DNA from 2 places in the Pseudomonas mucidolens genome. Region 1 is predicted to be linked to the other one. Evidence: riboswitches for the same ligand, from Rfam matches in the RefSeq annotation. Region 1 holds a riboswitch; the other holds the start of a gene.
What was found. Region 1 has a riboswitch for cobalamin ahead of BLU75_RS09375 (CbtB domain-containing protein). Riboswitches for the same ligand answer to the same signal wherever they lie in the genome.
Positions count from the first base shown of each region.

Region 2: it holds a riboswitch for cobalamin, as region 1 does, so the genes downstream of both, cobO (cob(I)yrinic acid a,c-diamide adenosyltransferase) here and BLU75_RS09375 (CbtB domain-containing protein) in region 1, are expected to answer to the same signal.

Region 1 covers NZ_LT629802.1:1,982,175-1,993,057, reverse strand. Annotated here, with positions in the region: gene BLU75_RS09415 (metallophosphoesterase) at 1-176, opposite strand, end outside; gene BLU75_RS09410 (NAD(+) kinase) at 176-1,066, opposite strand; gene BLU75_RS09405 (DUF1853 family protein) at 1,222-2,169, shown strand; partial or broken gene BLU75_RS27825 (outer membrane lipoprotein carrier protein LolA) at 2,199-2,288, opposite strand; gene BLU75_RS09395 (vWA domain-containing protein) at 2,381-2,983, opposite strand; gene BLU75_RS09390 (ATP-binding protein) at 3,037-4,047, opposite strand; gene cobN (cobaltochelatase subunit CobN) at 4,239-8,012, opposite strand; gene cobW (cobalamin biosynthesis protein CobW) at 8,016-9,083, opposite strand; cobalamin riboswitch at 9,177-9,378, opposite strand; cobalamin riboswitch at 9,421-9,647, shown strand; gene BLU75_RS09375 (CbtB domain-containing protein) at 9,743-9,931, shown strand; gene BLU75_RS09370 (CbtA family protein) at 9,943-10,644, shown strand; gene BLU75_RS09365 (cobalamin biosynthesis protein) at 10,641-10,883, shown strand, end outside.
Region 2 covers NZ_LT629802.1:706,386-717,268, reverse strand. Annotated here, with positions in the region: gene cobT (nicotinate-nucleotide--dimethylbenzimidazole phosphoribosyltransferase) at 1-558, opposite strand, end outside; gene cobU (bifunctional adenosylcobinamide kinase/adenosylcobinamide-phosphate guanylyltransferase) at 555-1,076, opposite strand; gene BLU75_RS03555 (cobyric acid synthase) at 1,110-2,561, opposite strand; gene cobD (threonine-phosphate decarboxylase CobD) at 2,558-3,547, opposite strand; gene cbiB (adenosylcobinamide-phosphate synthase CbiB) at 3,540-4,448, opposite strand; gene bluB (5,6-dimethylbenzimidazole synthase) at 4,445-5,095, opposite strand; gene BLU75_RS03535 (cobyrinate a,c-diamide synthase) at 5,100-6,410, opposite strand; gene cobO (cob(I)yrinic acid a,c-diamide adenosyltransferase) at 6,407-7,018, opposite strand; cobalamin riboswitch at 7,097-7,344, opposite strand; gene BLU75_RS03525 (PQQ-dependent sugar dehydrogenase) at 7,444-8,757, shown strand; partial or broken gene BLU75_RS03520 (C40 family peptidase) at 8,813-9,353, opposite strand; gene BLU75_RS03515 (C40 family peptidase) at 9,497-10,126, opposite strand; gene hda (DnaA regulatory inactivator Hda) at 10,338-10,883, opposite strand, start outside.

The DNA.
Region 1 (10,883 bases):
TCGCGGATACGCGGGCCACGGTCGATGATATCGCCGAGGAACACCGCCATTCGTGATGGGTGGCGCCAGGCGCCGCCTTGCTTGTGATAACCCATTTGGTCGAGCAAGTGCTCAAGGGTATGAGCACAACCATGCACGTCACCAATCAGGTCGTAGCTACGCGCGGGATCGAGCATCAGTCGCCTCCACCCCCCAAGCGGCTGCCCCAGCCCAGCTTGGTCCGGCAGACTTCGTAGTAGTTGTGGTCCAGCGGGTGGATCAACCGCAGTTTCTGCGCTTTTTTGCTCACAGTGATCGTGTCACCCGGCGCGCAGGTGAAGTGATTCTGCCCGTCGCAGGAGACTTGCGGGTAAATCTGCATGTCTTTGGAGACCACGATTTTCAACTCACTGTTGCCGTCGACCACGATGGGCCTGCTGGACAACATATGGGGGTACATCGGCACGATCACAATGGCGTCGAGCTTGGGATGCATGATCGGACCACCCGCCGACAGCGCGTAGGCGGTTGACCCGGTGGGCGTGGCGACGATCAGGCCATCGGCCTTCTGGCTGCAGACAAACTGGCCGTCGATATACAGTTCGAACTCGATCATCCGCGTCGACTTGCCAGGGTGCAGCACCACGTCATTCAGGGCATCGCCCTGGCCGATGGCTTCGCCGTGGCGGCGTACTTCGGCCTGCAGCAGGAAACGGTTATCCACCAGATAATGACCGTCGAGGACCTTGGCCACTTCCACTTCCAACTCGTCGGGGCGGATATCCGTGAGAAAACCCAGGCTGCCCCGATTGATCCCCAGCACCGGCACATTATGCCGCGCCAAGGCCCGGGCCGCGCCCAGCAGGCTACCGTCGCCACCGACCACGATCACCATGTCGCACACTTCACCGAGCATCTTGCGCGACGACGTCTGCAGGCCGTGGCCGGGCAGAATCTCGGCGATGGTGTCTTCGAGGATCACATGCAGGTGGCGCTCGAGCAGAAACGTTTTCAGCCGGCGGACGGTGTCCAGCACTTGGGTACTGCCCAAGCGACCGATGATGCCGATATTGCGAAATTGCTCCATGGGGCTCCTGCGAGGGTCGGGGTCTGGCAAAAAGAACGATTATGGGCGAAAGGCGCCGTTAGACAAAATCCTTTGTGCCCGAGCGGCCCAGACGCCAGCGGTTTTGCATGCCACCGGCGATCCCGCACTGGCGCGTAAACGGCTATGCTCGCAGCATGACTTTGTTCGCTGACTTGCAGCACTTGCCCCGTCAATTGCGTCACCCTGAGGTGCGTGATCTGGCGTGGGTGATCATTGCACCGCCAATGCTCGCACAAACGCCCTGGCCGCAACGTCATCCGCTGGCGGGCAGCGACTGGGTGCAGGCGCCCGATCAACTGGAGCGCTGGCTCAGGCAGCTGGACCACGACAGTCACCTCCTTCAGCACTGGTTGAGCCAGGCCCGCACCCGACGCCTGGGCCTGTATTACGAGCGATTGTGGCAATTTGCCGTGCAACACGCACCCGGTGTCGAGTTGCTGGCGGCCAACCTGCCCATTCGCCAAGCCGGCCACACCCTGGGCGAGCTGGACATGCTGCTGCGAGACCGTGACGGGGCGCACCACCTGGAACTGGCGATCAAGCTCTATCTGGGCCCGCAGGATGGCCACGGCCAGGACTCGGCGCAGTGGCTGGGACCGGGCTGCCACGATCGCCTCGACCGCAAGCTGGCGCATCTGGTCCAGCATCAGTTGCCGATTTCTGCACGTCCGGAAAGCCGTGAAGTGCTGGCGGCGCTGGATATCCGCCAGTTCGATGCGCAACTGTGGTTGGGAGGCTATTTGTTGTATCCGTGGCCCGGCCAGGCCGAGCCGCCAATGGGCGCCCACCCCAGGCATCTGCGAGGGCGTTGGTTGCATCAGCGCGACTGGCTGGACTTTGTCAGGGGCAGTCCGCCGGGTCGCTGGCAACCTCTGCCGCGGCATGCCTGGCTGGCCCCCGCTCACTACGAGGCAAATGAGGTGTGGAGTGATGAGCGGATGCAAGGGTGGCTGGCGGACCTTGATCCGATGGCGCCGGCGCAGTTGTTGGTGCGGCTGGTTCAGAACGGTGAGGATTGGGAAGAAGCCGAGCGCTTGTTTCTGGTGGCGGACCTTTGGCCGAATGTGCCGGGGGCGGGTTGAGTCTTGTGGAGAGGTCGCCTTCTAACTTCTAATGTAGGAGCGAGCTTGCTCGCGAAAAACCTGAGGGCGCCTCGGGGTAGCAGATTTTCCGCGTCATCGTTGACGATCTTCGCGAGCAAGCTCGCTCCTACAAGGGGGGAATTCGGTCGCAAAAAACAGCACGCCGTGCTGTTGATTTTGATCTTGGGCACCCATGCCGACAACCCAAGCTCTAGAGCGTATCGATATGCCGATAATCAACCCCCAACCCGGCTGCAAGCACTTGACCCCGGCCCAACCTGATCGGTCCCCGCTCGATATCCACCAACAATCCCGGACAGTCCAAATCCGGTAACCCGGAAATATCCTTGAGTCGCCCATCGGTCACCACCAGCAACCGCTGGCGCTCCGCCGGATAGCGCTTGCGTCGACCCCGCAACCAATGCCCGGCCTCAGCCAACGCCCCGAGCAACGGCGTGCCGCCACCAGCGCCGAGCCCTTCCAGCCAACTCGCCAAACCTTTCGCGGCCTTCAATCCCTGCACGTGCCATTGGGGCGATTGGCCGCTGACCGTCAACAGTGCCATTCGCGCGCGCTGCCGATAAGCATCGTCAAACACTTGAGCCAGTAAACCCTTGGCATCACGCAACGCCTGATGGCGGCGGGTGGAGGCCGAGGCGTCGACAATCACCAGCCATAGCTCATGGGGCGAGCGGCTGCGCAGTCGATACACCACATCTTCCCGGCGTTGCGGACGTCCAGCCAGCAAGGTACCCGGCCAATTGATCGCGCCTTCGACGCTGTCGCGCGCCGGCCCTTGCCTGCCCTTGTGCAATCGGCCCGCCTTGGGCCGGGCATCCGCCCCCGCGTCAGGTCGAGGACGAATGCCTAGGGCTTTTTTGGCCAGTTGGGTACTTCCCGTCGTGCGCCTGTGGGCAACGCGGGTGCGGGCATTTCACCCCATTGGCCCTGCCCCTGGCCTTGCCCTTCAGGGCGCTTCAAGGGCGGTGTCGCTGGTGTTGCATCGGGCGGGCTCGCGGGGGACGATTGTTCCTGGCGTCGGTGACGCAAGGCGAACTCCGCTACCGCGTCGATATCCTCCCCGCTGATCGCTGTCGCGCCGCGCCATGCGGCATGGGCACGCGCGCCGCGCAGCCACACCAGGTCCGCACGCAACCCATCGACGCCCGCCGCAAAACAACGCTCAGTAATCTGCGTCAATGCATGGTCATCCAGCGCAATGCTGTCCAGCGCTGCGCGTGCCTCGGTGCAACGCTGGCGCAGTGCTGCTTGGGGACCTGCCCACTGCGTGCAGAAACCCTGTGCATCGCTGTCAAAGTCCAGCCGTCGACGGATGATCTGCCCGCGTTCGTCGGGCAGCGTCCGGCCACTCAACGCCACGCTGAAACCAAATCGATCAAGCAATTGCGGGCGCAACTCACCTTCTTCGGGGTTCATCGTGCCAATCAGTACGAAACGCGCTGAATGCCGGTGGGAAATACCGTCGCGCTCAATCAGATTGATACCGCTCGCGGCGACATCCAGCAGCAGGTCCACCAAGTGATCGGGCAACAGATTGACTTCATCGACGTACAACACGCCACCATCGGCCTTGGCCAGTACACCGGGAGAAAATTGCGCGCGTCCTTCGGCCAATGCCGCGTCAAGGTCAAGCGTGCCCACCAGGCGCTCTTCGGTGGCGCCCAGCGGCAGCGTGACGAACTGCCCGCTGGCTAGCAAATCCGCCAGGCCGCGGGCCAGTGTGGACTTGGCCATGCCACGTGGGCCCTCGATCAACACGCCACCGATCTTCGGGTCGATGGCAGTGAGGCACAGCGCCAGTTTCAGGTTGTCGGCGCCCACTACGGCAGACAGTGGGAAATGAGGTGTATCGTTCATTGCTGAGTCTCAGTGGGTTGCTTTTTTGTGGTGGGGCAGGCGGATCGCCCCCCTCACCCTAACCCTCTCCCCAAAGGGGCGAGGGGACTTGCCGATGTGTGCAAAAAAAATGAGCGACCTGAACGACCGAGTCGATTATAGATTCAAAGAAAATCGCTCACGTCGTAGTAAGTGCATCTTCCAAAACCACCTCAACCCTCTTCCTCTATATCCAACAACACATTCTCCAGCGCCTCTCGATAGGCTCCCGGGTCCTGCCACATACCGCGCTGCTGGGCTTCCAGCATGCGTTCGGTCATGTCGCGCAAGGCATCGGGGTTGTGCTGTTGGACAAACGCGCGGGTGTCGGGGTCGAGTAAATAGGCATCGGCCAGCAATGCATATTGATGATCGTCGATCAGCGCCGTGGTGGCATCGAAGGCAAACAAATTGTCCACGGTCGCGGCCATCTCGAACGCACCTTTATAGCCATGGCGCTTGACCCCTTCAATCCACTTGGGATTGGCTGCCCGCGAACGAATCACCCGGTTCAGCTCTTCCTTTAACGTACGAATTTTTGGCAGGTCCGGCTGGCTATGATCGCCATGATAACTGGCAGCCTGGGTCCCGCTCAGGGTTTCCACGGCAGCGAGCATGCCGCCCTGGAATTGGTAGTAATCATTGGAGTCGAGCAGGTCGTGCTCGCGATTGTCCTGGTTCTGCAGCACCGCTTGTATCTGGCTCAGGCGCCGGGCGAATGGCTCGCCCGCGGCGCTGCCTTCGTCGCTGCCGCCATAGGCATACGCGCCCCAGTCCAAGTAGACCCGCGCCAAATCCGCACGACTTTGCCACAAGCGCCCATCGATCGCGCCCTGCACGCCTGCACCATAGGCGCCGGGTTTTGCTCCGAAGATCCGCCAGCCGGCCTGTTTAGCTGCCGTGTCCTCATCCAGCCCGGACCGGCACAAAGCCTCACGCTCGCTGCGCACCTTGGCGGCCAGCGGGTTCATGTCATCCGGTTCATCCAACGCCGCCACGGCTTGCACCGCCGCATCGAACAGGCGGATCAGGTTGGCAAACGCGTCGCGGAAAAAGCCGGACACCCGCAAAGTGACATCAACTCGCGGGCGGTCGAGCAGGCTCAGTGGCAGGATCTCGAAGTCATCCACCCGTTGACTGCCGGTGGCCCATACCGGACGCACGCCCATCAGTGCCATGGCCTGGGCGATGTCATCACCGCCGGTGCGCATGGTGGCGGTGCCCCACACCGACAAGCCCAGTTGGCGCAAGTGATCGCCATGGTCTTGCAGATGCCGTTCCAGAATCAGGCTTGCCGACTGAAAGCCAAGGCGCCAGGCGGTGGTGGTCGGCAGATTGCGCACGTCCACCGAGAAAAAATTGCGCCCGGTGGGTAGCACATCCAGGCGCCCACGGCTCGGCGCGCCACTGGGGCCGGCCGGTACAAAACGCCCGGCCAGAGCATCCAGCAAACCGCGTATTTCTGCCGGCCCACAGGCGTCCAGGCGTGGTGCGAGCACACTGCGCACGCTGTCCGTCACCGCCTTGACGTCTTGCCAGCCAGGCTCATCGAGTTGCGCGACCACCCCTTCTAGGCTGTGTTCGATCAAGCTCGTCGCGTACAACTCCAGACGCTCGCGGGTGTCGCCCGCCGTGCGCCATAACTGTGAGTCAATCTTCTGCAACGCCTCGGGACGGCGCCCGGTCCAGGGTTCGGCCAAGGCGCAATCCAGTGGATCGAAGTCCAGTTCGAAGGCTTTGGCCAGGACCCGCAGCAGACTCGCTTGCGGGCCTCGGCCGTCGCCACGGGGAATGCGCGACAGCGCCAGCAAGGTGTCGATACGCAACCGACCTGCGGGGGACTCGCCGAAGATGTGCAGGCCGCCGCGGATCTGCGATTCCTTCAGGTCGCACAGGTAAGTGTCCAGGCGTGGCAGCCAGATCGCCGCGTCGGCGTCGCTGTCGAGGTCGGCATCGAGCATCAGTTCCTGGTCGATACGCGTCTCGCGTACCAGTCGCAGAATGTCTTTTTGCAGCTCCCTGGCACGTCGTGGGTCGAGCAACTGCGCTTCGTAATACTCATCGGCCAACAGCTCCAGATTACGCAATGGCCCGTAGGTTTCAGCGCGGGTCAGCGGTGGCATCAGGTGATCGATGATCACTGCCTGGGTGCGGCGCTTGGCCTGGGCGCCCTCGCCCGGGTCATTGACAATAAATGGATAGATATTGGGCAGCGGGCCGAGCAGCACATCCGGCCAGCAACGCTCGGAAAGTCCAACGCCCTTGCCCGGCAGCCACTCCAGGTTGCCGTGCTTACCCACATGAATCAGCGCATGGGCGCCGTAGGCCTGGCGTAACCAGAAGTAGAAGGCCAGATACGCGTGGGGTGGCACCAGGTCCGGGTCGTGATACACCGCGCTGGCGTCCACCTGATAGCCGCGGGCGGGCTGAATACCGACAAAGGTCAGGCCAAAGCGCACGCCGGCGATCATCAGGCGGCCGTCACGGAACATCGGGTCATGCTCCGGCGTGCCCCAGCGCGCCAACACTGCGGCGCGATTGGCTTCGGGCATCTGATTGAACAGGGCGTCGTAGTCGTCCAACCCCAGACTTTGATGGCAGGGGCGCAGGTCCAGGCTGTCGAGGTCGTTGCTCACGCCACCCAGCAGTTGCTGAATCAACGCCGTGCCGCTGTCCGGTAACACCTGCGGCAGCGGATACCCTTCGGCTTGCAGCGCACGGAGAATATTCAACGCGGTGGCCGGGGTGTCCAGGCCCACGCCATTGCCGATGCGGCCATCACGGGTCGGGTAGTTGGCGAGAATCAATGCGATGCGCTTTTGCGGGTTTGGCACCTGTGCCAGGTCAACCCAACGCCGCGCCAGTTCAGCGACAAAATCCATGCGTTCCGCTACAGCCCGATAGCACACCACGTCCGACTGACTGCGCTCGCTGCGCCAGGCAAGGTCCTTGAAGCTGATGGGCCGGCTAATGATGCGACCGTCCAGCTCTGGCAAAGCAATGTGCATCGCCAGGTCACGCGGACCAAGGCCCTGCTCGCTGGCTCGCCAACCCGGCTCATTGTCCTGGGCACAAATCGCCTGGATCACCGGTATATTGCGCCGAAACGGCCGTAGATGCGGCGCTTCAGGGCTGGACTGGGCAAAACCGGTGGTATTCAGAATCACCGATGCCTGGACTTCATCCAGCAGGTCCTCAACCACCGCGAGGCAGCCGGGCTCCTTCAAACTGGCCACCGCCATCGGCAACGGGTTGAGTCCCGAAGCCTGCAAGCGCTGGCAAAACACATCAATGAAGGCGGTATTGGCCGCCTGCAAATGCGAGCGGTAGAACAACACCGCCGCCACCGGACGCTCGGCTTGCCAGTCCGCCTGCCAATCGCTCAGCCCGGCATGGGCGTGGCGTGGATGATAAATCGCTGTGCGCGGCAGGATCTGCGGTTCGCACCAGGGGTAAGCGCGGCCCAATTGGCCGGCTGCCAGGCAGCCATAAAAATTCAACGCATTGCCCAGACCGCCTTGGCGCAGGAACTGCCACAAGCGATCGCGCGTCTCGGCATCGACGGTGCTCAGGCTGCTGAGTTCCGGGTCGGGCCGGTCATCGCCTGGCACCAGAATCAGTTGTACGCCCTGCTCCGCCAGTTCCACCAGACGCTGAATGCCGTAGCGCCAGTACCCAATGCCGCCATGCAGCGAAATCAGGATGAGCTTGGCATGGCGCAGCACCTCGTCGACATACAGATCGACCGACGCATGATTCTGCACCTGCATCGGATTGGCCAGGCGCAGGCTCGGATAATCCTCGGGCAACTGCCGCGCCGCCTCCGCCAGCAATGCCAGACTGGAGTCGCCACTGCACAGGATCACCAACTCGGCTGGGGTCTGTCCGAGGTCGGCGATGTTGTCATCGGCAACGAATCCGCCGGGCTGGGTCCTGAGCAGGTGCATGATTTAAACGCTGAGGGCGGCGCGCAACTGCGCTTCGAGACCCGCCGCATCCAATGTCTGGCCGATCAACACCAACCGCGTGGTGCGGGCTTCATCAGCCCCCCAGGCGCGGTCGAAATGCTTGTCGAAACGCGTCCCGACGCCCTGGATCAGCAGGCGCATCGGCTTGCCGGGAATCGCGGCGAAGCCTTTCACGCGCAGGATTCCGTGCTGCACCACCAGTTGCGTCAAGGCATCGAGCAGCAGCGCTTCGTCGGCCTGCGGCAGGTCAATGGAGATGGAGTCGAACGCATCGTGATCATGTTCATGATCGTCTTCACCTTCGTGATGATGATCATGATGGCTATGGCGCGCGTCGATATGTGCTTCGGAACCGGCACCAAGGCCGATCAGCACATCCAGCGGCAGGCGACCGCTGCTGGCTTCGATGACTTTCACCGCCGGCGGCAGTTCGTGCGCCACTTCCAGGCGTACGCGGGCCAGGTCTTCAGGGCTGATCAAGTCGGTTTTGTTGAGGATCACCAGGTCGGCACTGGCCAACTGGTCGGCAAACAATTCGTGCAGCGGCGACTCATGGTCCAGGTTCGGGTCCAGCTTGCGCTGGGCATCGACCTGATCCGGGAACGCGGCGAAGGTACCGGCCGCCACGGCCGGGCTGTCGACCACGGTGATCACCGCGTCAACGGTGCAGGCGCTGCGGATTTCCGGCCACTGGAAGGCTTGGACCAGAGGTTTTGGCAGGGCCAGGCCCGAGGTTTCGATAAGGATGTGATCGAGGTCGCCACGACGAGCCACCAACTCCCGCATCACCGGAAAGAACTCTTCCTGGACGGTGCAGCACAGGCAGCCGTTGGCCAGTTCGTAGACCCGACCATTGGCTTCTTCTTCGGTGCAACCGATGGCGCACTGCTTGAGAATCTCACCGTCGATGCCCAGTTCACCGAACTCGTTGACGATCACCGCGATGCGACGACCTTGCGCGTTGTCCAGCATATGGCGCAGCAAGGTGGTTTTGCCTGATCCGAGGAAGCCGGTAACGATCGTGACGGGGAGTTTGGCCAGTGTTTTCATCGAATGCCCTTTAGGGCGGGCATACGGGACGACTGGTCCTGCGGCGGCGCGCAGAAACGAAATTCGTCACCGGATCACCCCGCCCGGTTGAAATGGAAAATCAGTTGCGAGGCAGGTCTCCTGGCTTGGGGCTTGCCGCTCTTTCGAGCGACGCTGGCTGCGCCTTCCCGCCGGGTTCCGGCAGTGGCGTGGCAGGCAGATAAACCCTTTACAGTTGCGGGGGCAGCCGCGGCATTGACCGCGTTCCCTTCTTAGCTTCGACCTCGGCCGAAGAACCTCGAAGCTGCAAGGCTACAGGGGCTCGGGCCATTTGACTACCATCCCCGGGCCATGCTCTCCTACGCATCTTGTTTCGGGTGCCCTTCACAGGGTGAAACGGGAAACCGGTAAACCCTGAGCTTTTTTTCAAGGCTCAGGACCAGTCCGGTGCTGCCCCCGCAACGGTAAGCGAGCGAAGTGTCAAATCCACTGTGCCAGCGGCATGGGAAGGTGACGCTTTTCGGGATGACTCTTTCCAGAGCCCCCCTCGCAAGCCCGGAGACCGGCCCGATCATTCAATAACAAACCCGCGGTGGGCGGGCGCTGTTCCGAACCCTGCGTGCCCGGCTCGCGGGGTTTGCATGCGCTCGTTTCACCCTGTCACTCGAAAGGGACGCGCCATGTCGATCATCAGCAGCACTTCGCCTACCGCCAGCAGCACCGCCACCTTAAGTCAGCGCCTGACCGCAGCCATTGGGGCGTCGATCCTCGGTGTGTGCCTGGTGTACTTCGCCGGGTTCTCGCACATCGAGGCCGTCCACAACGCTGCCCACGATACGCGCCACAGCGCCGCCTTCCCGTGCCATTGAGAGCTGTCGACATGATCAAGCGAATCGCCCAAACCGCCGGTTTTACCGGTCTGCTGGCCGCACTGTTGCTGACCTTGCTGCAAAGCCTGTGGGTTGCCCCGCTGATTATCCAGGCGGAAGCCTATGAAAGCGCCCCGGCCGCCAGCGAGGTCCACGAACACGCCGCAGGCACCGCGGCCCACAGCCACGACGCCGAAGCCTGGGCCCCGGAAGACGGCTGGCAGCGTGTGTTGTTCACCACGGGCAGTAATCTGGTGGTGGCGGTGGGGTTCGCACTGTTGCTTGCCGGCCTGTACACCCTGCGTGCACCGACTCGCACGGCCCAGGGTTTGCTCTGGGGACTGGCCGGTTACGCCACGTTTGTGCTGGCGCCGACGTTGGGCCTGCCACCGGAATTGCCGGGCACCGCCGCGGCGGATCTGGCGCAACGGCAACTCTGGTGGATCGGCGCTGCTGCCTCCACCGCCGTGGGTATCGCACTGATCGCGTTTGGTCGTCATTGGCTACTGAAAATCCTGGGCGTGGCGATTCTGGCGGTGCCCCATGTGATTGGCGCGCCACAACCGCTGATGCACTCGATGTTGGCGCCTGAAGCCCTGGAAACGCAGTTCAAGATCGCCTCGCAACTGACCAACGTTGCGTTCTGGCTGGCCCTGGGCTTGATCAGCGCCTGGCTGTTTCGCCGCAATCCCGACACTCAGTACGCGGCATGATGCCAGACAGCACCACGCCGATCCTGGTGGTCGGCCTGGGTTGCCAGCGCGGTTGTGACGTCGACACCCTGCTCGCTCTGTTTCACACCGCCCTGGATGCCGAGGGAATCGATCCGCGGCGCATCAACGCGCTCGCCAGTATCGAGCACAAACGCGATGAGCCGGGGTTGCTCGCACTGGCCAATGTTCTCCGGCTGCCGTTGCAGTTTTTCGCTGCCGAGCAATTGGCGGTCTACGAC
Region 2 (10,883 bases), 1.3 Mb from region 1:
CAGCGCACTCGCTGCCGTGGTATTGCCGATGCCCATCTCGCCGCCGATAAACAACTGTGTGCCCGCTTCACGCGCGCGACGCACGCTGTCGCGGCCTGCCTCCAGGGCCAGGCGGCCTTGGACGGGGTTCATCGCCGGGCCCTGGGCGAAATTGGCCGTGCCGGCGGCGATGTTCAGGTGGCGCACACCCGGCAGGTTCAACGACGGTGTCACCGTGCCGAGGTCTACCACCTCCAGTTGCGCGCCCAGCTGACGCGCCAACACACTGATCGCCGCGCCCCCCGTGACGAAGTTATGCAGCATTTGCCCGGTGACTTCCTGGGGATACGCCGAAACCCCTTCCGCCACCACGCCATGGTCGCCGGCGAAGATCGCAATCCACACGTGATCGACGCAAGGTTTTACCTGCCCTTGCAATCCCGCCAGTAGCACCGCCAACGCTTCCAGTTGCCCGAGGGAACCGGCGGGCTTGGTCAATTGTTGCTGGCGGGCCAGCGCGTGTTCCTGAGCCTGAACGTCAATCGTCTTACAGGGATCGAGCCACCAGAGTTGCGTCATAACGCAGTACCTTTCAAAGTCAGGGGCAAGCCGGCGACCGTCAGCACCACACGCTGACAACGCTCGGCCAAAGCTTGATGCAACCAACCGGCCTCATCGACATAGCGGCGAGTCAATTCGCCCAGCGGCACGACTCCCAGGCCGGTCTCGTTGCTGACAAAAATGATTTCACCCGGCAGGCCATCCAGGCAGTCCAACAATTGCTCGCGCTCCAGGGCCAGACGTCGCGAGTCGTCGAGCAGCAGCAGGTTGGTGAGCCACAGGGTCAGGCAGTCCACGAGCAGGCAGCGCTCGGCAGCGGCGTTTTCCCGCAGCACGCGGGCCAGCTCGACCGGTTCTTCGATCAGCCCCCACTCGGTGGGGCGACGCGCCTGGTGCTGGGCCACTCGCTGGTTCATCTCGCCGTCCAGCGCTTGGCTGGTGGCGATATAGATGACCGAAAAAGCGCTATCGCTGGCAAGCTTTTCGGCCAGGCGACTTTTGCCGGAGCGGGCACCGCCGAGGATCAGTTGCAACATGGTAAAACCCTCAAAATGACCTGGTTCACGCCCTCAGATTCCACACAGGTTGCGCAGCAGTCCGGTATCCAGATGCTGTTCCACCAGGTCCGCCAGGCGCTCGATATCCCGCTCACGCAAACCGTGATAATCCACGTCCTGCACGTCCTGCAATCCCGCCCAGCGCAACAACGCGCTGCAGGCCGCAGGCGTCTCGAACAGGCCATGTAAATAAGTGCCAAGGATTTGCCCATCGTCACTGCAAGCGCCGTCACTGCGACCGTCGTCCAGTTGCACCGCCGGCTGTTGCAGGGCGCTGCCACGGGACACACCCGCGTGGATTTCATAGCCGCTGACCGGGACGTCCTCGAGCATCAAACGGCCCTGTACATTGCGCAGTTGCTTCTCTTCTTCCAGGCTGGTGTCGAACGCCAGCAGGCCGAGTCCGGCGCTGCTGCCTGCCGGGCCTTCCAGGCCCAGCGGGTCATGCACCTGCTCACCGAGCATCTGCAATCCGCCACAGATCCCCAGCACCTTGCCGCCGTAGCGCAGGTGCCGGGCAATCGCGCGCTCCCAGCCATTGGCACGCAGATACGCCAGGTCGCTGCGCACACTTTTGGAGCCGGGCAGGATCATCAGGTCCGCCGCAGGAATGGCTTGTCCGGGCCCGACGAACTGTAAATCCACCTGAGGATGCAGGCGCAACGGATCAAAATCGGTGTGATTGCTGATTCTCGGGAGCACCGGCACCACTACCTTGAGCGCTTGCGCAGCCTTATCGATCTGGCGCTGGTCAATTCCGTCTTCGGCCTCCAGGTGCAGGTCCATCACATACGGCAACACACCCACCACCGGCTTGCCGGTACGCGCCTGCAACCAGTCGAGGCCTGGCTGCAACAGCGCAATATCGCCACGAAAGCGGTTGATGATGAACCCCTTGACCCGCGCCTGTTCCGAGGCCGACAGCAATTCCAGGGTACCCACCAGGTGCGCGAAGACCCCACCGCGATTGATATCGGCAATCAGCAGCACCGGACAATCCACCGCCTCGGCGAAACCCATGTTGGCAATATCGTTGGCTCGCAGGTTGATCTCGGCAGGCGAGCCCGCACCTTCCACCATCACCACCGGATAGGCCGCGCTCAACCGTGCGTGCGAGGCCAGCACCGCCTGCATGGCGATGGATTTGTAGTCGTGGTACGCCACCGCGTTCATGCTGGTGACCGCTCGCCCATGGATGATGACCTGGGAGCCGGTGTCGCTGTTGGGCTTGAGCAGCACCGGATTCATATCGGTATGCGGCGCCAGCCTGGCAGCCTGGGCCTGGACCGCCTGGGCCCGGCCGATCTCGCCGCCTTCAGCAGTCACGGCACTGTTGAGCGCCATGTTCTGTGGCTTGAACGGCACCACCGGCACACCCTGGCGCACCAGCCAACGGCACAACGCGGTGACCAGGGTGCTTTTACCCGCATCGGAAGTGGTGCCTTGCACCATCAGGGTGCTCATGCAGCCTCCCGCCAGGCGTCGAGGGCCTGTTCCAGACGTAGCCAATCGGCATCGGTCCCCGGCAAGCCGACGCGCAGGCTACTGTCGTGGACAAACAGGCGCAGCAGAATGCCGCGCTGGGCCATGAACTCATGCAATTGTTCGGCGCGAGGGGTGATCAGCCACTGAAACAGCGCGCAGCCGCCTTGCGGACGCAGTCCGTACTTTTCCAGCAATACCGACAACCGCTGGCTCGCCTCTTCGCAGCGCCGGCGCTGGCGTGCATGGCCGGCCGTATCTTGCAAGCAGACTTGGCCCACTTCCCGCGTCGGCCCGCTGACCGCCCAAGGTCCGACCTGTTCGGCAAGCAACTTGAGCAACTTGCGTTCCGCCAGCACAAACCCCAGGCGAGCACCGGCCAACCCGAAAAACTTGCCGAACGAGCGCAGCACGATCAAGCCGACCTGATTAGCCTGGCCCGCCACGCTCAACGCCGGCGTGTTATCCATGAACGCTTCATCCACCACCAGCCAGCCACCGCGCTGAGCCAGCCGCGCGTGCCAGTCCAGCAAACGCTGGGGGGCAAGGCTAAGGCCTGTAGGGTTGTTCGGATTGACCACCACCAGTACGTCGAGGCTGTCGAGGAAAAAGTCCACCTCTTGTTCCAGCACTTCACGCACGATATATCCAGCGCGGCGCCAGGCTTCGGCATGCTCCGCATAGCACGGCGACAAGACGCCGACCTTGCCCGCACGACGCAGGCGCGGCAACAACTGGATCGCCGCCTGGGAGCCCGCTACCGGCAGCACCTGGGCGACCCCGTAATAATCGCAGGCGGCCTGCTCCAATCCATCATCGGACTCCGGCAGACGCGCCCATGCCCGCTGCGCTATCTGCGGAATCGGCCACGGCCAGGGCGCCAGGCCGCTGGACAGGTCCAGCCAGTCGTCCTGTGCGATCCCGTACTGCATCACGGCCTTGCGCAGCCGACCACCATGTTCAAGCATAAAATTGCGCCCCCGCGCACAGAACCAGTAACCACAGCCATACGCCGCGCTGCACCAGTTGCCAGCCTCGGTCGATGGAATCGGCATCGGCCGGTGGCCCTTCGCCCAAGGTTGGACGTTGATGCAATTGACCATGATACGTCGCCGCCCCGCCCAACTCGACGCCCAGGGCTCCGGCCCCAGCGGCCATCACCGGGCCGGCATTGGGGCTGTCCCAGGCGGAGCTTTGCGTGCGCCAGCACTTGAGCGCCAGGCGGGTTTTGCCCAATAGCGCGTAGGTCAGCGCCACGAGCCGGGCAGGAATATAGTTGAGCACGTCGTCGATTTTTGCCGCGGCCCAGCCAAAGCGCTCAAAGCGCTCATTGCGGTAGCCCCACATCGCATCCAGCGTGTTGCTCAAGCGGTAGAGCACCACGCCCGGGACACCGGCGATGGCAAACCAGAACAACGCGGCAAACACTGCATCGCTGCCGTTTTCCAAGACTGACTCAGTGGCCGCGCGAGCGACTGCGGTGCTGTCCAGTTCGCCGGTTTCGCGACTGACCAGATAACTGACGCGTTTGCGCGCTTGCTCCAGATCATCACTGCGCAGCGCCTGGGCCACTGGCGTAACGTGTTCACCCAGGCTGCGCATGCCCAAGGCGCAGTAGAGCGCGAGAATCTCGATGATCCAGCCCACCACTGGCGCCCAGGACAAGGCCGTGGCCAGCACGGTCAGCGGCACCACCGTGATAAACCAGGCGGTGACGCCGTGACTGCGCCAGCCACGCCCCGCGGAGTTGAAACGCTGCTCGACACGCCCGGCAAAATTGCCGAACGCCACCAGCGGATGCCAGCGCCTGGGTTCGCCGAGCAGCGCATCCAGCGCTACTGCAGCGACACTCAGCAAGGCCACACTCATTGACTCACTCCCCAATAATTCTCATACAGCATGTCACTCAACGGACGCGGCTCGGTCCAACCTTCAAGTTGCAACATCGGTGCCGGGTAAAACTCCGTCACCGGGCCCAGGCACAACACCGCCAGCGGCTTGGCACCGGACGGTAAACCCAGCAGGTCGGCCAGGGCCTGGGGTTCGAACAGCGACACCCAACCCATGCCCAGTCCTTCGGCGCGAGACGCCAGCCACAGATTCTGGATCGCGCAGGACAGCGAGGCCATGTCCATTTCCGGCAAGGTGCGGCGACCGAAAATGTGTCGCTCGCGATCATCCATCAACGCGGCCACGAGCACCTCGGCGCAATCGTTAATGCCCTCGACCTTGAGCTTCATGAACTGCTCGGAACGCTCGCCAAGCGCCTCAGCCGTGCGGATCCGCTCTTCTTCCACCAGTTGCTGGATCCGGCCTCGCAGAGTGCGGTCGCTGATACGGATAAAGCGCCAGGGCTGCATCAGCCCGACACTGGGGGCCTGATGGGCCGCCTGCATGAGACGCTGCAACAGTTCAGGCGCCACGCTGCCACCGCTGAAGTGGCGCATGTCGCGGCGCTCGGCGATGGCACGATAGACAGCTTCGCGATCGGCCGGCGGGAAGGCATTGTCGGTCATGGTCTCAGATAACCCCACGCGCAGGCGCGAACAGCGCCGCAACCGCCTGCGGGTTAGACGGGAAATAAAAGTGCACGTACGAGGCCGTCATTCGCCCATCGCGATACACCGCCTCGGCGCCGCGCCCGCCATTGGGGCTCAAGCCTCGTGCGATCGGCTGCCATTCAGTGCTGGTCAGTGAGTGATGATAGGTGTGACCGCGCAGCACGCCTTCCGGCAACTCGACCGTTTGCAGGGCCAGGGCAGCCAGACGCTTTTGCATCACCGCATCGCCCGCAAGCAGACCCAGCAGTTCAGCGCGCTGGCCGTCGACATCGGTCAGCGAATCGAGCAAATAGAGCATGCCGCCACACTCGGCCAATAGCGGTTTGCCGGCGGCGTGATGGGCGCGGATGGCCGCTAGCATCGAGGTGTTTTCCGACAGCGCCTGGTGATGCAGTTCCGGATAGCCACCGGGCAGGTAAAGGCTGTCGACTTGTGGCAGGTCATGGTCATGAAGGGGCGAGAAGAAACACAGCTCGGCGCCCATGGCGCGCAGCAAGTCGAGACTCGCGCCGTAGGTAAAGGCAAACGCCTCGTCACGCGCCACGCCAATCCGCACCCCGGCCAGCAACGGCTCGACCGTGCTCACTGCGGGCGCGGCGAACCTCACCGGTGGCGGCAGCGCTACCTCGCAACTGCTGCCCAAGGCGGTGGCCGCCGCATCCAGGCGCAAGTCCAAGTCATTCAATTCACTGGCTTGCACCAGACCCAGATGGCGACTGGGCAGTTCGATGCCCGTCTCGCGGGACAACGCGCCGTACCAGCGCAAGCCTTCTGTCAGGCTGCCTTCCAACAGTTGCGCGTGGCGCAGGGTGCCCACGCGATTGGCCAGCACACCGGCAAACGGCAGATCCGGCTGATAACGCGCGAGCCCCAACGCCAGGGCGCCAAAAGTTTGCGCCATGGCGGTCCCATCGATGACGGCCAGCACCGGCACGCCAAAATGCCGCGCGAGGTCGGCGCTGGACGGCGTACCGTCAAACAGGCCCATGACCCCCTCAATCAGGATCAGGTCAGCCTCAGCCGCCGCTTCCCACAACAAACGTCGACTTTCCTGCTCGCCCACCATCCACATGTCCAATTGATAGACCGGCGCGCCACTGGCGCGCTCATGAATCATCGGGTCGAGAAAGTCCGGACCGCATTTAAACACCCGTACATTGCGCCCCAGATTGCGGTGCAAACGGGCCAGCGCGGCAGTGACGGTGGTCTTGCCCTGGCCGGATGCCGGTGCGGCGATCAGGACCGCCGGGCAATGTCGCGACTGATTCAAAGTTCGATGCCCTTCTGAGCCTTGATCCCGGCCTGGAACGCATGTTTGAGCATGCCCATTTCAGTCACGGTGTCGGCCATTTCAATCAGCTCCGGCCTGGCACCACGCCCGGTGACCAGCACATGCTGCATCGGCGGACGGGCTTGCAGGTCACTGAGAACCTGATCCAGATCGAGATAGCCGTGCTTGAGGGCAATATTCAGCTCATCCAGGACCACCAGGCCAATGCCGGGATCCTGCAACATTTCTCGCGAGACCTGCCAGGCCGCTTCGGCGGCGGCGATATCACGCTGACGATCCTGGGTTTCCCAGGTAAAGCCTTCGCCCATCACGTGGAAACGCACTTGCTCGGGGAAGCGGCGGAAGAACAACTCTTCACCGGTGCTGTTGCGCCCCTTGATGAACTGCACCACACCGCACTGCATGCCGTGGCCCATGGCCCGAGCCAGCATGCCGAAGGCCGAACTGCTCTTGCCTTTGCCATTGCCGGTCAGCACCAGCAGCAACCCGCATTCATTTGGCGAATTGGCGATGCGCTCGTCGATAAGCGCTTTTTTGCGCAGCATGCGCGCCAGGTGGCGTTCGTCACGATCAGGGGATTCAGACATGGCAGCTCTCCGTTGGGGCTGGACAAAAAACGGCAGGCAGGAAAAGACACAGGTGAAGCCAAGCATCGCCCACCGTGATGCTGTTGGATGGATCAGGCCGGTCTCCGGACTCATGAGTGGCGCGCTCCCTGGGGAGAACAGACCGACAGTGCGCCTTCCCATATCACAGCGATACAGTGGCAAAAGCAGCGTCTTGACTCATTTACCGTTGCGGGGGCAGCGCCGGGATTGTGGCTGCACTGTGTACAAGTGCGCTCACTCACCGGCTTCCCTGTTTCACTCTGTCGACTTGATCGTCACAGAGCACCTGAAACAAGCGGCGAAGGTTAGTGGGTTGGGGGTGGAGCGTCAATTAAAGCCGGCCATGTACTTGAACCATCGCGCCGGCCCGCTCCTCTATGATTACAAGCACTGAGGAGAAAAACATGCATAAGACTCGACTCGCCCTACTGGTCATGGCCGCAGGCGCCCTTGCCGCCTGCGGTGAAAGTTCAACCCTGCAAGTGTCCGATGGCACCGGGCCTTCGCCCAAACTGCCGGATCCGAACAAGACCCTGATGCCTACCGTGAACATCGCCCCGGCCGTGGGCTGGCCCGACGGCGTCAAGCCGACAGCCGCGCCCGGCACCCAGGTGACGGCGTTTGCCGAAGGCCTGGATCACCCGCGCTGGCTCTACGTGCTGCCCAATGGCGACGTGCTCGTAGCGGAAACCAACGCACCACCCAAGCCGGATGATGCCCAAGGCATTCGTGGCTGGGTCATGGAAAAAGTCATGGGTCGTGCCGGTGCCGGAGTACCCAGCCCGAACCGCATCACCTTGCTGCGCGATGCCGATCATGACGGCGTGGCGGAAACCCGCACGGTGTTCCTGGAAAACCTCAACTCACCGTTCGGCATGACCCTGGTGGGTAACGATCTGTATGTCGCCGATTCGGACAAGCTGCTGCGATTCCCCTACCAGACCGGCGAAACCTCGATCACCGCGTCGCAAACCAAAGTCATCGATCTGCCGGGCGGCCCTCTGAATCATCACTGGACCAAAAACGTGATCGCCAGCAAGGACGGCAGCAAGCTGTACGTCAGCGTCGGTTCCAACAGCAACGTCGGGGAAAACGGCATGGACGCCGAACAGGGACGTGCGGCGATTTGGGAAGTGGATCGAGCCAGCGGCAAGCAGCGGATTTTCGCATCCGGCCTGCGCAACCCCAACGGCATGGACTGGGAACCCCAAAGCGGCAAGCTGTGGACCGCGGTCAACGAGCGCGACGAAATCGGCAGTGACCTCGTGCCGGACTACATCACGTCAGTCAAGGATGGCGGCTTTTATGGCTGGCCGTTCAGCTACTACGGCCAGCACGTGGATGTGCGCGTGAAACCGCAGGATCTGGAGCTGGTGGCCAAGGCCATCGTGCCGGATTATGCCGTTGGGCCGCATACGGCCTCGCTGGGCCTGACCTTCGCCGAAGGCACGACGCTGCCGGCGCAGTTCAGCAACGGCGCGTTTATCGGCCAGCACGGTTCATGGAACCGCAAGCCCCACAGTGGCTATAAGGTAATTTTCGTACCGTTTGAAGGGGGCATGCCGAAAGGCCAACCGGTGGATGTGTTGACCGGCTTCCTCAATAGCGACGAGAAAGCCATGGGTCGGCCGGTAGGCGTGGTGATCGATCGACAAGGGGCCTTGCTGGTAGCAGACGACGTGGGAAATAAGGTGTGGCGGGTTTCAGCTACGCAGTAGGAGAGAGGCAGTGGAAGCTATAAGCTGCAAGATCTCTTATAGCTTGCCGCTGCCCTCAAGGATTCCTCGCCAGGTGCTCGGCCGGCAGGACGCGCTTGGCACCCAAGTATGCTTTCTGCCAATACGCCTTGGACAGCGTGTCGAGTTTGACCGTGCCCCCCCGTTTGCGGAGCGTGGACAAAGCGACCTTCGCCGACATAGATCCCGGCGTGACTGACCTGCGAACCTCCGCTGGTAGCGAAGAACAGCAAGTCGCCAGTTTGCAGGGCCTCTTCACTCACGTTTTTGGCGCGCATCACGATCAGTTCGCGGGTGGTGCGCGGCAGGGAAATGCCAGCGGCGTCGCGGTAGACAAACCCAATCAGGCCACTGCAATCAAAACCCGAGTCTGGAGTATTACCGCCCCAGCGATAAGGCGTTCCCACCAAACCCAAGGCGCGAAACAGCACGTCCTCGGCAACTGGCGAGAAGTTCTGGGTGGAGTAGTTGAACACCGGCTTGGGCTTGACAGCCACAGGCGCGGGTTGCGGGCGACTTGCGCAGGCGCTGAGCAACGCGGCGCAAACGAGAAGAATTAGGCGGGCCGAGTTCGACATGGGCAGAACAATCCTGATCTGGATGCGGCTTTCGCTGCCGAAGGCTGAAACCAGGCCGCGCAAGCAAGCTCGCGCGGGTCGGTTCGCAACAATATCTCAGGATTCTAGCGGTTACACGTCAAACTTCAAGTATCACTTTAACTTTACTTACGGGCGGTCACGACACCGGGGGCCATCGCCAGGGCGCGCTTGGCCTCGATGAAAGTCTTGCTCCAGTAGCTGGAGCCCAGTTTATCGACCCGCACACCACCGCTGCGGCGGCTGCTGGAGTGGATGAACTGGTCATCGCCCAAGTAGATGCCCGCGCGGCTGACACGACCACGACCATTGGTACTGAAGAAAAGCAGATCACCCGGCTTGAGGTTGTTTCGCGCGACCAACGGTGCATCCAGGTTGATCATTTCACGCGTGGAGCGCGGCAGGTTCATGCCGGCCTCTTCACGAAACAGGTAACCAATGAAGCCGCTGCAATCAAAACCAGCTTCAGTGCTACCGCCGAAACGGTAACGGGTTCCGATCAGGGACATACCGCGCTCAAGAATGCTGTCTGCCAGGAGCGGAAGCTGATAAGGCTTGCTGTCGGAGAATTCGGCGAGTTCTTTCTCGGTCGCCAGCTCTTCTTCATAAACAGTAGAAGACTGCGCTGCGACGAACTTTGCCTGATGCTGTTGTTGCGGTTTTTGCTGCTCAGCCACTTGTTGAGGGTGGGTGGCGCAACCGAACAACAGGCTGACGAGTGCGAGAGGCACGAGGGGTGCGAAGCGCTTTAGCATGGGCACGACCGTGGCGGGTATGTAAAGAAGACGAGACTATGCCTTCTATCACATCGATTTGCAAATTCAATCGTGAACAATGTGACTTCTTGTTTGCCGCCTGACATCTAAGCCCTCAAACCCCATTTAGACGTCTTTGCGTGGCCGTAACAGCCCAGCGCAGGCTCATTGGCGCCAGTCATTCGCGGAAAGCCTTGATTTCAAAGGGCCATCACCAGCCCAGGGTTTCTTTGAGAAAGGGAATCGTCAGTTTGCGCTGGGCTTGCAACGAGGCTTGATCGAGCTGTTCGAGCAAATCGAACAAAGCACTCATGCTGCGGGTCCCGCGTGTGAGGATGAAGTGACCGACTTCATCGGTGAGGTGCAGACCGCGGCGCGAGGCACGCAATTGCAGGGCGCGCAGCTTGTCTTCATCGGACAATGGACGCATCTGGAAAATCAGCGCCAGGGTCAGCCGCGACTTGAGATCCGCCAGTTTGACCGGCAATTCGCGAGGTGAGGTGGAAGCGGCAATCAACAATCGTCGACCGCTGTCGCGCAGACGATTGAACAGGTGGAACAGCGCTTCTTCCCAATCCGCGCGCCCTGCGACCGCTTGCAGGTCATCCAGGCAAACCAGTTCGTATTGTTCAAGGTGATCGAGGATTTCGATGCCGCGATCCAGCAACTCTGCCAGCGGCAGGTACACCGCCGACTCCCCCAACTGCTCAAAGCGCAGGCAAGCAGCCTGCAACAAGTGAGTACGCCCCACGCCGTC